4 regions of the Kitasatospora terrestris genome follow, and region 2 is predicted to be linked to each of the others. Evidence: riboswitches for the same ligand, from Rfam matches in the RefSeq annotation. Region 2 holds a riboswitch; each other region holds the start of a gene.
The links. A riboswitch is a leader RNA that binds a small molecule or an ion and turns the genes downstream of it on or off. The one in region 2 is predicted to bind cyclic di-AMP.

Region 1 (3,113 bases), 3.5 Mb from region 2:
TGCCGTCGGAGAACACCTTCTTGCCGTTGACGTACCAGTCGACCGAGTCGGCGCCGTAGTAGGTGCCGATGGTGACCCACTGGTCCTTCGCGATGGCGCTCGCGTCGGTGTAGTACTTCGAGCCGGACTTGACGTGGTTGGTCAGCTCCAGCAGGTTCGGGTTGTCCGGGTGGTACTCGAAGGAGTCGATCTCGCCGTTGCCGTTCTTCCAGGTCCACAGGGCGGGCCAGGCGCCGGTGCCGGCGGGCAGCTTGACCCGGGTCTCGGCGTAGTCGCCGGTCTTCACCTGGAAGCCCTGGGAGGAGTACTCGGTGGTGAGCAGGCCGGTGTCCCAGGCCTGCTTGCCGTTCTCCAGGGTGTGGCTGGACGGCTTGGCGGTGAAGGTGGCGACGCCGCCGGAGACCTGGACGCCGCTGGTGGTCAGCCAGTCGAGCTTGTTGTCGTCCGGGTTGTGGTTGCCGTAGCGGTAGGCGCTGGACTTGTCGCCGGTCCACTTGGAGCCGTACGCGATGGCGCTGTCGAACTCCTCGGACCAGGTCAGTGCCTTGCCCGGGATCGGCGAGCCGGTGGCCGCGGCCGGGGTGGTCGGCGCGGTCGTCGGCGTGGGGGCGGCCGTGGGCGTCGGGGTCGGCGTCGGCGCGGGGGTCGGCTTGACGGTGGGGGCGGGCGCCGGGGCCGGGGTGGCGGCGCCGGCGGCGGCCACGGTGAGGGTGCGCGAGGGCAGGTTGTGCCAGGCGTTCGCCGAGTCCTGCCAGAAGCCGAACTGGGTGTAGGTGCCGGCCGGCAGGGTGCGGGCGGCGCTGGTGAAGGTGGTGCCGCCCGGGCAGATCTGCACGTTGCTCGCGTTGCCGGGGAAGTCCAGGTTCCGCCCGGCGGCGTCGCGCACGCCGACGCCGAGCGTCTTGGCGGTGAAGCAGGACGAGGAGTGGACGGTCAGCGAGGCGGTGGTCGGGACGGCGGCGGTCATCGACTCCGGGGCGAGGCGGTCCTGGGTGACGGTCGCGGCGGTGGACGTGGTTCCGGCAACGGTGGCGGTCGTGGGGGCCGCGGTCGTCGGGGCGTTCCAGACGGACGGGGTGGTCCAGGCGGACGGGTTGAACCAGGCGGCCTGGGCGCTGCCGGCGAGCGGCGCGCCGATCAGGGCGGCGGCACCGGCGACGGCGCCGATGCGGGCAGGACGGGAGAGGCGCATGACGGGGTTCCTCCGCGACGCCTGCGAGGTGAGCTGTCGGGTTCGGGCCCTGAGGCGGCCCGGCCGCGCGTGCGTGCGGCTTCACCCCTAGCCGTGTCCGGCCGTCCCGGAGGGAGCGGAGGGCATGGCGACGTACCTGTGGGTCCCCCGCTCCTGTCCAGTGGTGGTCAGCGAAAGCCCCCGGCGGGTGGACAGGATTCGGCGTCCCGGCGGCGGCGTGCCCGGTGCGAGCACCCGAGCAGGCTAGACAGATTGTCGACAGAGCGACAACCGGCCCGGGAGAGACAAGCGTCACACCGCGGGCCGGCGGGATCGCCCTGGTCAGGTGAGCCAGGAGGTGATCTGCTGGACGGCGGCCGGGGCCCAGGCGAGCTCCATGTGGTTGAGGCCGCCGAGCAGCGCGGTGCCGCCGACGGTGGGGATGCCGGTGGTGTCCAGGGCGCTGGCCGTGAACACCAGGCCGTCGCTCGGGCCGCGGCCCTCGTTGAGGATCCCGGGGATGTCGGCCGAGCCGCCGGCCAGCAGGTAGCTGCGCACCGAGGCGGGGACGCCGGCCCGCTGCAGCGCGGCGATCAGCGACCCGGCGTCGATCGCGGCCTGGATGCCCTGGCCGGAGGTGTAGAAGCCCTGGCCGCCGTAGTAGGTGGTCCACCAGTCCTGGGCGGTGGAGTCGAGGCCGTACCGGCCGTCCCAGCGGGCGAGCAGCTGGCGCTGGCCGGGGAAGCAGTCGTACCCGCCGCTGGGCAGCACGCCGAGGCAGGGCTGCGCGGTGTAGCTGCCGTAGCAGGTCATGTACAGGTGCGGGGAGGGCGCGTTGGCGGTGCCGCCGCAGGCCGGCCAGGTGGCCGGCGAGAAGGCCCAGCCGTGGGCGTACGTGTAGTCCAGGCCGCCGTGCGGGCCGCCGAGGGTGATCAGGCGCCGGACGTCCCCGGCGTAGGCCCAGCCCCAGGACGGCCGGACCGAGGAGACGTACGCGCGGGCCGCGACCTCGCCCTTGCTCCAGGCGACCACGTCGACCTGGGTGACCCCCAGCCTGGCCCGGACCAGCGCGATCGCGTCGCCGACCGCCTGGGCCTGGAGCAGGTTGTCGCCCTGCTTGTGGGCGAAGCCGATCGCGAAGACCCGGTGGCCGGAAGCGGCCAGGCTCTGCGCCAGGCCGGTGGAGGGGCAACTGGCCGCGCCGCAGCTGCCGGTGGCGCCGGGGTCGGCCCAGGCCCGGTCGGCGTTGTCGTTGGCGCCGTGCACCAGCAGGACGGGGGTGGCGATCGGGCCGGTGTTCCAGCCGGTGGCGCTGTGGAGCAGGAAGCGGCCGGAATAGGGCTGCCGGACGCCGCCGAACCAGGTCAGCCGGGCGCCGTCCTGGTCGCCGCGGCCGTCCGGCGGGTACTGCTCGGCGCGGAAGCCGGTGGTGGTGTCCAGGTAGCGCTCGACCCGGTCCCAGCCGTTGCCGGGCGCGGTGAAGACGGCCTCCTGCGTGAGGTACGGGGGCGCGGCGGCGTGGGCGGAGACCGTGCCGACGCCGACGTCGAGCAGCAGCAGGGCGGCGGTGAGCAGGGCGGTGCACAGGGACCTGACGGGGTGGGGCATCAGGGGTCGCCTCCTCGGGGGCGGCAGGGTGGCGTGGAGTCAGGTCACGGTAGGCGCGGCGCGGCCCCGGACCCATGTGACAGGACCACACCGAGCGCTCGCTGCTGATGGCGGACCGCCACAAGTCCCCTGGGTTCCCGGCGAGTTACCCGAAGATGAAAAATTGCGGCAACGCCTTTCGCGCGGACCTGACAAGCCTCCACACTGACTCACATGCGAATCACTCTACGCGCGTTGAAGACCCGCGCCGCTTCCGTCGTCGCCGTCGGCGTGCTGACCCTGGCCCCGACCGCCGTGTTCGCCACCGACGCCCACGCCACCGTCTCCGGGAACG
Region 2 (3,113 bases):
TGCCCGGGCGCGATCTCACCGAGGGCATGGACCGGCTGATGGGGGAGTCCGACCGGCTGGTCGCGGCGGCCGCCCAGACCGAGTCGGCCCGCGGCGGCGCGGCGACCCGGCTGATCGACACCGTCGCCAAGGACGTCAACGACGACCGCGCCGTCCTGCTGATCTGGCGCCAGTAGCGGTCCGGCGGCCGGCCCGTGGCCCGTGGGCGACCCGGTGTCAAGAGCGGGTGGTGATCTTCGGCCAAACCTGACGGCGCTTCGGACGTACCCGCTCCGGTGCGGTCGGCCTGCCCTTTTCTCTCCCGTCCCGGTGACGGCAACCGGCCGTCGACGGCCCGTCATATGCCTTCCGCTATCGTCTCGGACGGCGGAAACCGGTCTCAGATGGCAGGATCTTCCGACCGGTTGCCCGGCAAGTCCTTTACGGAGTCCGCACGAGCGACCACACTGAGTCCGGATGGACTGGTGGGGACACGGGGGGTAGGGGCCGGTTTCCGCCTCACGAACCCCCGCCATGAATCGAGGAAGTGAGTCCGGCGTGGCCTTCTCCGTCTCCGCCCTGGTCCTGTTCGGCATCATCATGGTGATCTTCATCCGCAACAAGCAGTTGAAGACCAGCCATGCCATCGTCGCCGCCCTGTTCGGCTTCATGGTGAGCCAGTCCACCGCGGCGCAGCCGATCCAGGACTTCCTGAACTCGCTCGCCAAGGCCATCTCCTCGATCGCGGGGTGAGCAGCGTCACCCGTGCGGTGACCGGGGGTGAGTGATCGCGTCCGAACGGTGCCGAATATGCCGCTGCGTTAATGGTTGGTGTACGTAGGGTCATGATCCCGTAAGCGCTCGGTCGGGCCGTGTGCGCGGGTGGTGACCTGCCGGTCCGTCAGCCCCGTCGGGACCTCCGTCCCGGCGGGGCCGACGCTTGCCACGGGTGCCCGGCGTCGGCTTTGCTTCACCGCAGCCCGGGCGGATCGTCCGGGTGGGCCACCGGGTGGAACGCCTAGTCCTGCCGCTGCCCGGTGCCGACCAGATAACCGTTCTCGGCAGGAGCGGGGGACCCACAGGTAAGTCGCCGTACCCGGAACACCGGGGACGGCTCGGGGTGAAGCCGTGCCTAGCGCGGCCGGGCAACTCTCGTCCGAACCCGACAGCTCACCTCGTAGGCGTCGGAGAGGAATTCTTCATGTCCGCGAACGGCAAGCACCGCAAGCCCCGCCTGAAGACCATCGTCCGCATCGCCATCGCCACCGGTGTCGCCGGTGCCGCGGTCGGCCTCCCGGTCACCGCCGCCAGCGCGCACGGTACCGGCCACGCCCACGAGGGCCACCGCGCCCCGGCCGCCGCCGCCGCCGAGACCCCGGCCGTCGCCGCCACCCCGGCCGCCGACACCGCTCCGGCCGCCGCCGCGTCGCACGACTACTCGGTCGTCGCCGGCGACACCCTGTCCAAGATCGCTTCCGCCCAGCACGTCGACGGCGGCTGGGAGAAGCTCTACCAGGACAACCACTCGGTCATCGGCTCCAACCCGAACCTGATCTACCCGGGCCAGAAGCTGACCGTCGGCGGTGCCGCCGCGGCCGCTCCGGCCGCCGCCCCGGCCGAGCAGCCGAAGCAGCAGACCGCTCCCAAGCAGCAGTCCGCGCCGAAGCAGACCCAGCAGTCGACCACCACCTCGACCGCGAAGAAGGCCACCCCGAAGGCCGCCACCGGCTCGTCGACCCCGGCGTCCTCCGCCGCGGCGTCCTCCAACGCCTCCGGCTACGTCGCCCCGGTCTCCGTGCACCACACCACCGCGTGGCACGCGGCCGGCTCCAACTGGTCCAGCGGCTACCACACCGGCATCGACTTCCCGGTCTCCACCGGCACCAGCCTGAAGGCCGTCGCCGCCGGCACCGTGGTCTCCGCCGGCAACGGCGGCGCCTACGGCAACGAGGTCATCATCAAGCTGGCCGACGGCAAGTACGCCCAGTACGCCCACCTGTCGTCCATCTCGGTCTCGGCCGGCCAGAGCGTCTCCGCCGGTCAGCAGATCGGCCTGTCCGGTGCCACCGGCAACGTGACCGGCCCGCACCTGCACTTCGAGATCCGCAGCACCCCGAGCTACGGCTCGGACATCGACCCGGTCGCCTACCTGGCGGCGCACGGCGTCAGCGTCTGACCCCTGCGGTAGACGGCGCAGTCACCACACACGGCCCCGGCCGCCCCGCGAGGGGTGCCCGGGGCCGTGGGCGCACCCGGCCGGACCAGCGGGAACGGCAACGGCCCCGGCTGCCTGGGGCAGCCGGGGCCGTTCTGCGCGGAGCGGGTGACGAGAATCGAACTCGCGTGACCAGTTTGGAAGACTGGGGCTCTACCATTGAGCTACACCCGCATGGCCGCCGTCGGCGGCACAGCTCGCCCCCGGGCCGCCGAGGCGGTCACGAGGACGTCGCTAGCGTACCTGGTCGGGTCGGTGGAATGCACACCGCTTTCGCTCGTGCGGGCGCCGATATGACCACGGGCGGTGGACGGCCGACGTGTACTCTTCCTCTCGGCACCACGGGGTGTGGCGCAGGTTGGTAGCGCGTCCGCTTTGGGAGCGGAAGGCCGTCGGTTCGAATCCGGTCACCCCGACAGTGCGGCAGGGTCTCGTCCGGCGGGCGGGGCCCTGTTGTCGTACCGGCCGTCGGGCGGGTGCGCCCCCTGGTGCCCGTGGGGTACACAGCGGCTTTCGTGGTACCGGTAGGATGGGGCGTTGGCGGTAGTACGGAAGCCGAAATTCCCATCGCAGCTCCAACCGCCTATCGCCCTGACCGCAAGCCCCATAGGAGACCCCACCGTGAAGAGCGCCGTCGAGACTCTGAACCCGACCCGGGTTCGACTCACCGTCGAGGTGCCCTTCGAGGAGCTGAAGCCCAGCCTCGACGCGGCGTATCAGAAGATCAACCAGCAGGTCACCGTCCCGGGTTTCCGCAAGGGCAAGATCCCGAACCGCGTGATCGACCAGCGGTTCGGCCGCGGTGCCGTGCTGGAGGAGGCCGTCAACGACGCGCTGCCGCGCTTCTACACGCAGGCCGTCGACGAGGGCAAGATCGACGTCCTGGGCCAGCCGGACATCACCAACATCGAGGGTGTCG
Region 3 (3,113 bases), 3.6 Mb from region 2:
CGACTGGAACGACGACGGCTGCACCAACGCCGGCAACCACGAGCTGGAGTGGTACCTGCCCTCCCAGGTGAAGGTCGCGGATGGCGAGGCGCAGCTGGTGGCCGAGCGCCGCAGGACCGTCGGCTCCGACGGCAAGGTCTACCCCTGGACCTCCGGCATGATCACCACCGGCCGCGACTCCTGGGACGCGCCCCCGCGCCACACCTTCACCTACGGCTACTTCGCGGCGGCGCTGCGGGTCCCGGACGAGGACACCATGTTCCCGGCGTTCTGGCTGCTGCCCGAGGCCCGGAAGGTCCCGCCCGAGCTGGACGTCGCCGAGTTCATCTCGGACGCGCGCTCGGTGCAGATGACCGTCCACTGGGCGGAGCCGGACGGGAGCGACACCCACCAGGCCGACCGCTACGGCCCGGTGGACTTCCCCGCCGGGTTCCACGTCTTCGCGGTGGACTGGGAGCCGACCTCGCTGACCTGGTACGTGGACGGGGTCGAGCGCTTCCGGGTGACCGAGCCGCAGAAGATCCCGAACGTCCCGATGGAGATCCTGATCAACCTCGCGGTCGGCTACCCCGTCCCGCCGCCCGCCGACGTCGACACCGCGACGTTCAAGGTGGACTGGGTGCGGGTCTGGCAGCGGCCGTCCTGATCGGGTGTTCAATTGTCTTGTACGCGTCCACCGGCTAGGGTGCTCGGACGCCCGCCGGGAGCGGGCACCGTCACCGGGGCGCCTAATCCCGTCCACCCGGTCGGCGGCACCTCGGAACTCGAGCCGGACGGGAGCGGGGGAACCAGGTAGTACGCCTGGCATTCCCGTTCCCCGGGGCTGCCACGGCTCGGGGTGAAGCCGTCCCGCAGGCGGCCGGGCCACTCGTGCGGCCCGAACCCGACAGCTCACCTCGCAGGCGTCGCAGAGGACTGCACCCATGCGCATCTCCGCCACACCTGCCCGGGTCGGCGCGGTGGCCGCGACCGGCCTGGCCGTCGTCGCCGGAATCGCCTTCACCGGTCTCGGCTCCGCCGACGCCGCCACCGGGACGACCGTGATCCAGGACCGGCTGGCACCGACCTCCATGACCGCGGGCACCGCCGCGTCCGCCAGCCTCTCCGTGCACGCCGACCGCTGCGTCACCGCCCGCTCGGTGGGCGTCGCGGTCCGCGACGCGGCCGGCAACAACCTGGACTTCCCGGGGTCGAGCGGCCGGACCCGGGTGTGCCAGCACGGCTACACCCTCACCACCGACAGCCGGACGCTGCCGGCCGGCGAGTTCACCGTGTTCGGCTACTGGCAGGACCTCTCCGGGGGCTACCACAACCTGCCCGCCAAGCGGCTGACGGTCAACGCCGACGCCGCCCAGGCACCGGCCCCCTCGCAGCCCAGCGCGACGGCGACCGCCACGCCCACTCCGGCCGCCACCCCGTCGTCCGCCCCGACCCCGACGGCCGCGCCCACCACCCCGACGGCGTCGCCCACCCCGACGGCCGCGCCGACCCCGACCCCCACCCCGTCGCCGTCCGAGTCGCCGTTCGCGACCCCGAAGCCGACGCCGACGGCGACCTCCACGCCGACCGCGACCGCCGACCCGAGCGCCTCCGGCACGCTGACCTTCTCCGACGACTTCACCGGCAGCTCGGTGCCGCTCGGCAGCTGGACCGGCTGCTCCTCCAACGGCCCGATCGCCAACAGCCACTGCTCCGGACTGCCGGCCGCGGTGGACGCCAAGTGGTGGGCCTACCCGTCCGGGTGGAAGGACACCTCGAAGAACGGCACCTACAACCCGGCGAAGGCCCTTTCGATCGCCGACGGCCAGCTGAACATCCACCTCAACCGGGACTCCACCGGCACCTGGGTGGCCGCGCCGACCCCGAAGCTGCCGGCGAACACCACCTACGGCACCTACGAGGTGACCTGGAAGGCGAGCTGCGCCGCCGGCTACAAGGTGGCCTGGCTGCTCTGGCCGGACTCCGACCGCTGGCCCGGCGACGGCGAGATCGACTTCCCCGAGGGCGACCTGTGCGGGAACGTCTCCGCCTTCATGCACCGCCAGAACGGCACCTCCGGCGGCGACCAGGACGCCTACTCCACCGGGATCAAGACGGCCGGCAACTGGCACGTCAGCCGGATCGAGTGGCAGCCGAACGACCTGAAGTTCTACCTGGACGGCAAGCTGATCGGCCACTCCACCTCGCGGGTGCCGAACACGCCGATGCACTGGGTGCTGCAGTCCGAGACCGCGCTGGACGGCACCGTCCCGGCGGTCGGCAGCTCGGCCGACATCGCCGTCGACTCGGTGCGCTACTGGAAGGCCTCCTAGCCTCCCGGCGTCGCGGCAGTGCCCCCGGACCCGCGCAGGGGTCCGGGGGCACTGCCGCGAGGTCTCCCGGCGGGGCTCAGCCGCAGTGCGTCCAGCCGCTGGTCCAGGAGGTGCCGCCGAAGGAGCCGCCCCACTGCACGCAGGTGTCGGGGGCGCGCTTGATGATCGGGCCCGCGTAGTAGGTGAAGCTGCCCGGGTTGCCGGTCGAGGTGCCGCCCTTGACCGCCAGGGTCGCGTTCATCGGCACCGGGCCGCTCGGGCTGCCGGCGATCGTGGTGACGCAGTTGTCGCCGGTGGCGCCCTTGTACAGCAGGTACACGGTGGCGGCGCCGAGGGAGTGCGAGTCGATGACGGCGAAGCCGCTGCCGCAGACCTGGACCGGGGTGTACGGCTTGCCGGGCGGCGGGGTCGAGGTCTGCGACTTCTCCGGGGTGGGCGTCGCGCTGGGCGCGGGGGTCGGCGAGGACGCACCGCCCGGCGGGGCCTTCGTCGCGGGCGCGGTCGGGCGTCCCGAGCCGGCGGACGCCTGGGCGGACCCCGGCGTGGCGCCGGTCGCGGAGGGCGACGCCGAGGCCGGGTCGCCGGTGGAGGCGGGGGACGGCTCCGCGGAGCCGGAGGGCGGGCCCCCGACCGGGGCCGGGGCGACGGCGGAGGCGCCGGTGCTCCCGGCCGCTGCCGCCGGGCGGGCCGGACCGCCGCCCGAGCCGCCCGGCACCACCAGGACGGCCAGACCGCCGATGGCCGCCGTCGCGACGGCGCCCGCCGCCGCGACGCGCAGGTGCTTGCGGCGCCGCAGCTCCT
Region 4 (3,113 bases), 2.0 Mb from region 2:
TACGCGGCGACCAGCTCGGCGTAGTACTCGATCAGCTCGGCGGCGGAGAGCGCCTTGCCCTCGAACTGGTAGGCGCCGTCCTTGTAGAACTCGGAGGCGGCGACGTCCAGCGCGAGCGCGACGTCCTTGCCCGGCACGTAGCCGGCCTTCTTGATGGCCTCGGTGATGAGGTCCAGGGCCTCTCGGTTGGAGTCCAGGTTCGGCGCGAAGCCGCCCTCGTCGCCGAGGCCGGTGGACAGGCCGCGCTCCTTCAGGACGCCCTTGAGGGTGTGGTAGACCTCGACGCCCCAGCGGACGGCCTCCGAGAAGGACTCCGCACCGATCGGGGCGATCATGAACTCCTGGATGTCCACGTTGGAGTCCGCGTGCGAACCGCCGTTGAGGATGTTCATCATCGGGACCGGCAGGACGTGCGCGTTCGGGCCGCCCAGGTAGCGGAACAGCGGCAGGTCGCTGGCCTCGGAGGCGGCGTGCGCCACGGCGAGCGAGACGCCGAGGATGGCGTTGGCGCCGAGCGAGGACTTGTCCGGGGTGGCGTCCAGGTCCAGCATGGCCTGGTCGATCAGGCGCTGCTCGGTCGCGTCGTAGCCGACCAGCTCCGGGCCGATCTGCTCGATCACGGCGAGGACGGCCTTCTCGACGCCCTTGCCGAAGTAGCGGTTCTTGTCGCCGTCGCGGAGCTCCAGCGCCTCGAAGGCGCCGGTGGACGCGCCCGACGGGACAGCGGCACGGCCGGTGCTGCCGTCGTCGAGGCCGACCTCGACCTCGACCGTGGGGTTGCCGCGGGAATCGAGGATCTCGCGGGCTACGACGACATCAATGGACGGCACGAGGCATCTCCTAGCGGAAGCGGATGTGTAGTCGTTACGACCAGAGCCTAACCGTCCCGGGCTTCCGGTCCACGTTGACCTTCGTCCCGTCTCACCGTGTGGCGCGCTACTCGCCGGTAGTTCATCTGAATGCCCCGCAAAAGCGGGCACGCCGGACGGTCCGGAGTGCCCGCTCCCGCAGCCGTCAGAACGACAGGACCTGACCCGGCATGATCAGGTCCGGGTTGCCGCCGATCACCGGACGGTTGGACTCGTACAGCTTCTGCCAGCCGCCGGACACGTGCTGGGCGGCGGCGATGCCGGACAGCGTGTCACCGGGGCGCACGGTGTAGCCGCCGCCGGCGGCGGCCGGGGCCTGGGCGCCCTGCGGCACAACCCGGGGCGCACTCTGCGACGTCGCGCCCTGCGCCGCCGCCTCGGGGGTCGCGGTCTTCGGCGTCGCGGCCTTGGGCGTCGCGGCCTTCGGGGCCGCCGCGCGGGTCTCGGAGCGCGAGGCGGTGTCCGTCTGGGCCGACGACCCGCCCTTGGTCAGGCCCGCGCGCTTCGAGCAGACCGGCCACGCGCCGGGGCCCTGCGAGGCGAGCACCTTCTCGGCGACGGCGATCTGCTGCCCCTTGCTCGCCTGGTCGGCGCGCGGCGCGTACTGGCCGCCGCCGAACGACTTCCAGGTGGAGGAGCTGAACTGCAGGCCGCCGTAGTAGCCGTTGCCGGTGTTGATCGACCAGTTTCCGCCGGACTCGCACTGCGCGACCTTGTCCCAGACGGAGACCGGGGCGGCCTGGGCGCCGGTGGCGGTCAGCAGGGGCAGGGCCAGACCCACGCCCGCGACGCCCGCGGCGGCGATGGCCTTCTCGGCCTTGGTACTGCGACGGTGGCGGCCGGAACCGGTGAACAGCATGGCGAATCCTCTCCGCACGCCTGCGAGGTGAGCTGTCGGGTTCGGACCGGGAGGTGGCCCGGCCGCCGGGAAGGCGGCTTCACCCCAAGCCGTGGGGGACGGCGTCAAACCTGGTTCCCCCGCCCCTGTCCGGGTCGTTGTCGGATTCCCTGCGGCGCGGCGGACAGGATTCGGCGTTCCGCACCCGGGGCCCGCGGCTGCGAGCAGAGGGAGAGTAGGCAGATCCGACGATCAATCACAAGCTCATATCACCGGTATCACGCAAGAATTACGAAGCGTCACAACTCGGGTACGAACTATGCAGGTACGTCCGGTTTGATCCGCATTCAGCCCCCGCGACACGACGCGCCGTCAGGCGTGCACCGGAGTGAAGGAGACCGGCAGTTCGCGCAGGCCGCGCATGATCAGACCGCCCCGCCAGCGCAGTTCGGACGGGTCGGCGGCAAGACGCAGATCGGGCAGCCGGGTCAGCACCGTGGCGAGCGCCCGCTGCCCCTCGAGCCGGGCCAGCGGCGCGCCGATGCAGTAGTGGATGCCGTGCCCGAACCCCAGGTGCGGGTTGTCGGCGCGGGCCAGGTCGAGGGTGTTCTCCCCGGCGAACCGGGCCGGGTCGCGGTCCGCCGCCGCCAGCACCACCAGCACCGGGTCGCCGACCGGGACGTCCACCCCGCCGATGGACAGCGGCTGCGTCGCGAACCGCCACGTCGCCAGTTCCACCGGCCCGTCGTAGCGCAGCAGTTCCTCCACCCCGGTCTCCAACAGCCCGCTCTCGCCCCGGGCCAGCGACTCCTGCAGCAGCGAGCGCTGCCCCGGGTTGCGCAGCAGCGCGTACAGGCCGTTGCCGATCAGGTTCACGGTGGTCTCGAAACCCGCGAAGAGCAGGATGAACGCCATCGCGGCGGCCTCGTTCTCGGTGAGGTGCTCGCCGTGGTCGCTGGCCCGGATCAGCCCCGAGATCAGGTCGTCCCCGAGGTCCGCCCGCTTGCGGTGGATGAGTTCGGCCAGGTACGTGCGCATCCGCTTCACCGCCCGGCCGACACCCCCGCGTTGCCCCCCGTGGTGCCGGATCATCATCCCGGCCCAGTCCCGGAAGTCGTCCTGGTCCTCGGCCGGGACACCCAGCAGGTCGCAGATCGCGTAGATGGGTAGCGGGAACGCGAACTCGTGGATCAGGTCCGCCGAGCCGCGCTCCGCGAAGGAGTCGATCAGCCGGTCGGTGAGCTGCTGCACCCGCGGCTCGAACTCCGCCACCCGGCGCGGCGTGAACGCCTTCGACACCAGCCGCCGCAGCCGGGTGTGGTCGGGCGGGTCGATGTTCAGCAGGTGCGTCATCAGGTTCGCCTGGCGCTCGCCCGGGATGCCGACCCGGCCGCTGCGATGAGCAT

Region 1: another riboswitch for cyclic di-AMP. It lies ahead of ABEB06_RS29165 (glycoside hydrolase family 16 protein); the one in region 2 lies ahead of ABEB06_RS13275 (M23 family metallopeptidase).
Region 3: another riboswitch for cyclic di-AMP. It lies ahead of ABEB06_RS29730 (glycoside hydrolase family 16 protein); the one in region 2 lies ahead of ABEB06_RS13275 (M23 family metallopeptidase).
Region 4: another riboswitch for cyclic di-AMP. It lies ahead of ABEB06_RS22720 (transglycosylase family protein); the one in region 2 lies ahead of ABEB06_RS13275 (M23 family metallopeptidase).

What each region holds. Positions count from the first base shown of each region.
Region 1 is NZ_BAABIS010000001.1:6,358,247-6,361,359, reverse strand. It holds gene ABEB06_RS29165 (glycoside hydrolase family 16 protein) at 1-1,192, opposite strand, end outside; cyclic di-AMP (ydaO/yuaA leader) riboswitch at 1,196-1,375, opposite strand; gene ABEB06_RS29160 (esterase/lipase family protein) at 1,514-2,779, opposite strand; gene ABEB06_RS29155 (guanyl-specific ribonuclease) at 2,993-3,113, shown strand, end outside.
Region 2 is NZ_BAABIS010000001.1:2,880,422-2,883,534, reverse strand. It holds gene ABEB06_RS13285 (SpoIIE family protein phosphatase) at 1-176, shown strand, start outside; gene ABEB06_RS13280 (hypothetical protein) at 514-732, shown strand; cyclic di-AMP (ydaO/yuaA leader) riboswitch at 1,020-1,178, shown strand; gene ABEB06_RS13275 (M23 family metallopeptidase) at 1,181-2,155, shown strand; tRNA gene ABEB06_RS13270 (tRNA-Gly) at 2,298-2,368, opposite strand; tRNA gene ABEB06_RS13265 (tRNA-Pro) at 2,537-2,610, shown strand; gene tig (trigger factor) at 2,816-3,113, shown strand, end outside.
Region 3 is NZ_BAABIS010000001.1:6,479,933-6,483,045, forward strand. It holds gene ABEB06_RS29725 (family 16 glycosylhydrolase) at 1-646, shown strand, start outside; cyclic di-AMP (ydaO/yuaA leader) riboswitch at 758-920, shown strand; gene ABEB06_RS29730 (glycoside hydrolase family 16 protein) at 924-2,312, shown strand; gene ABEB06_RS29735 (hypothetical protein) at 2,389-3,113, opposite strand, start outside.
Region 4 is NZ_BAABIS010000001.1:4,910,870-4,913,982, reverse strand. It holds gene eno (phosphopyruvate hydratase) at 1-830, opposite strand, end outside; gene ABEB06_RS22720 (transglycosylase family protein) at 1,015-1,728, opposite strand; cyclic di-AMP (ydaO/yuaA leader) riboswitch at 1,732-1,875, opposite strand; gene ABEB06_RS22715 (cytochrome P450 family protein) at 2,080-3,113, opposite strand, start outside.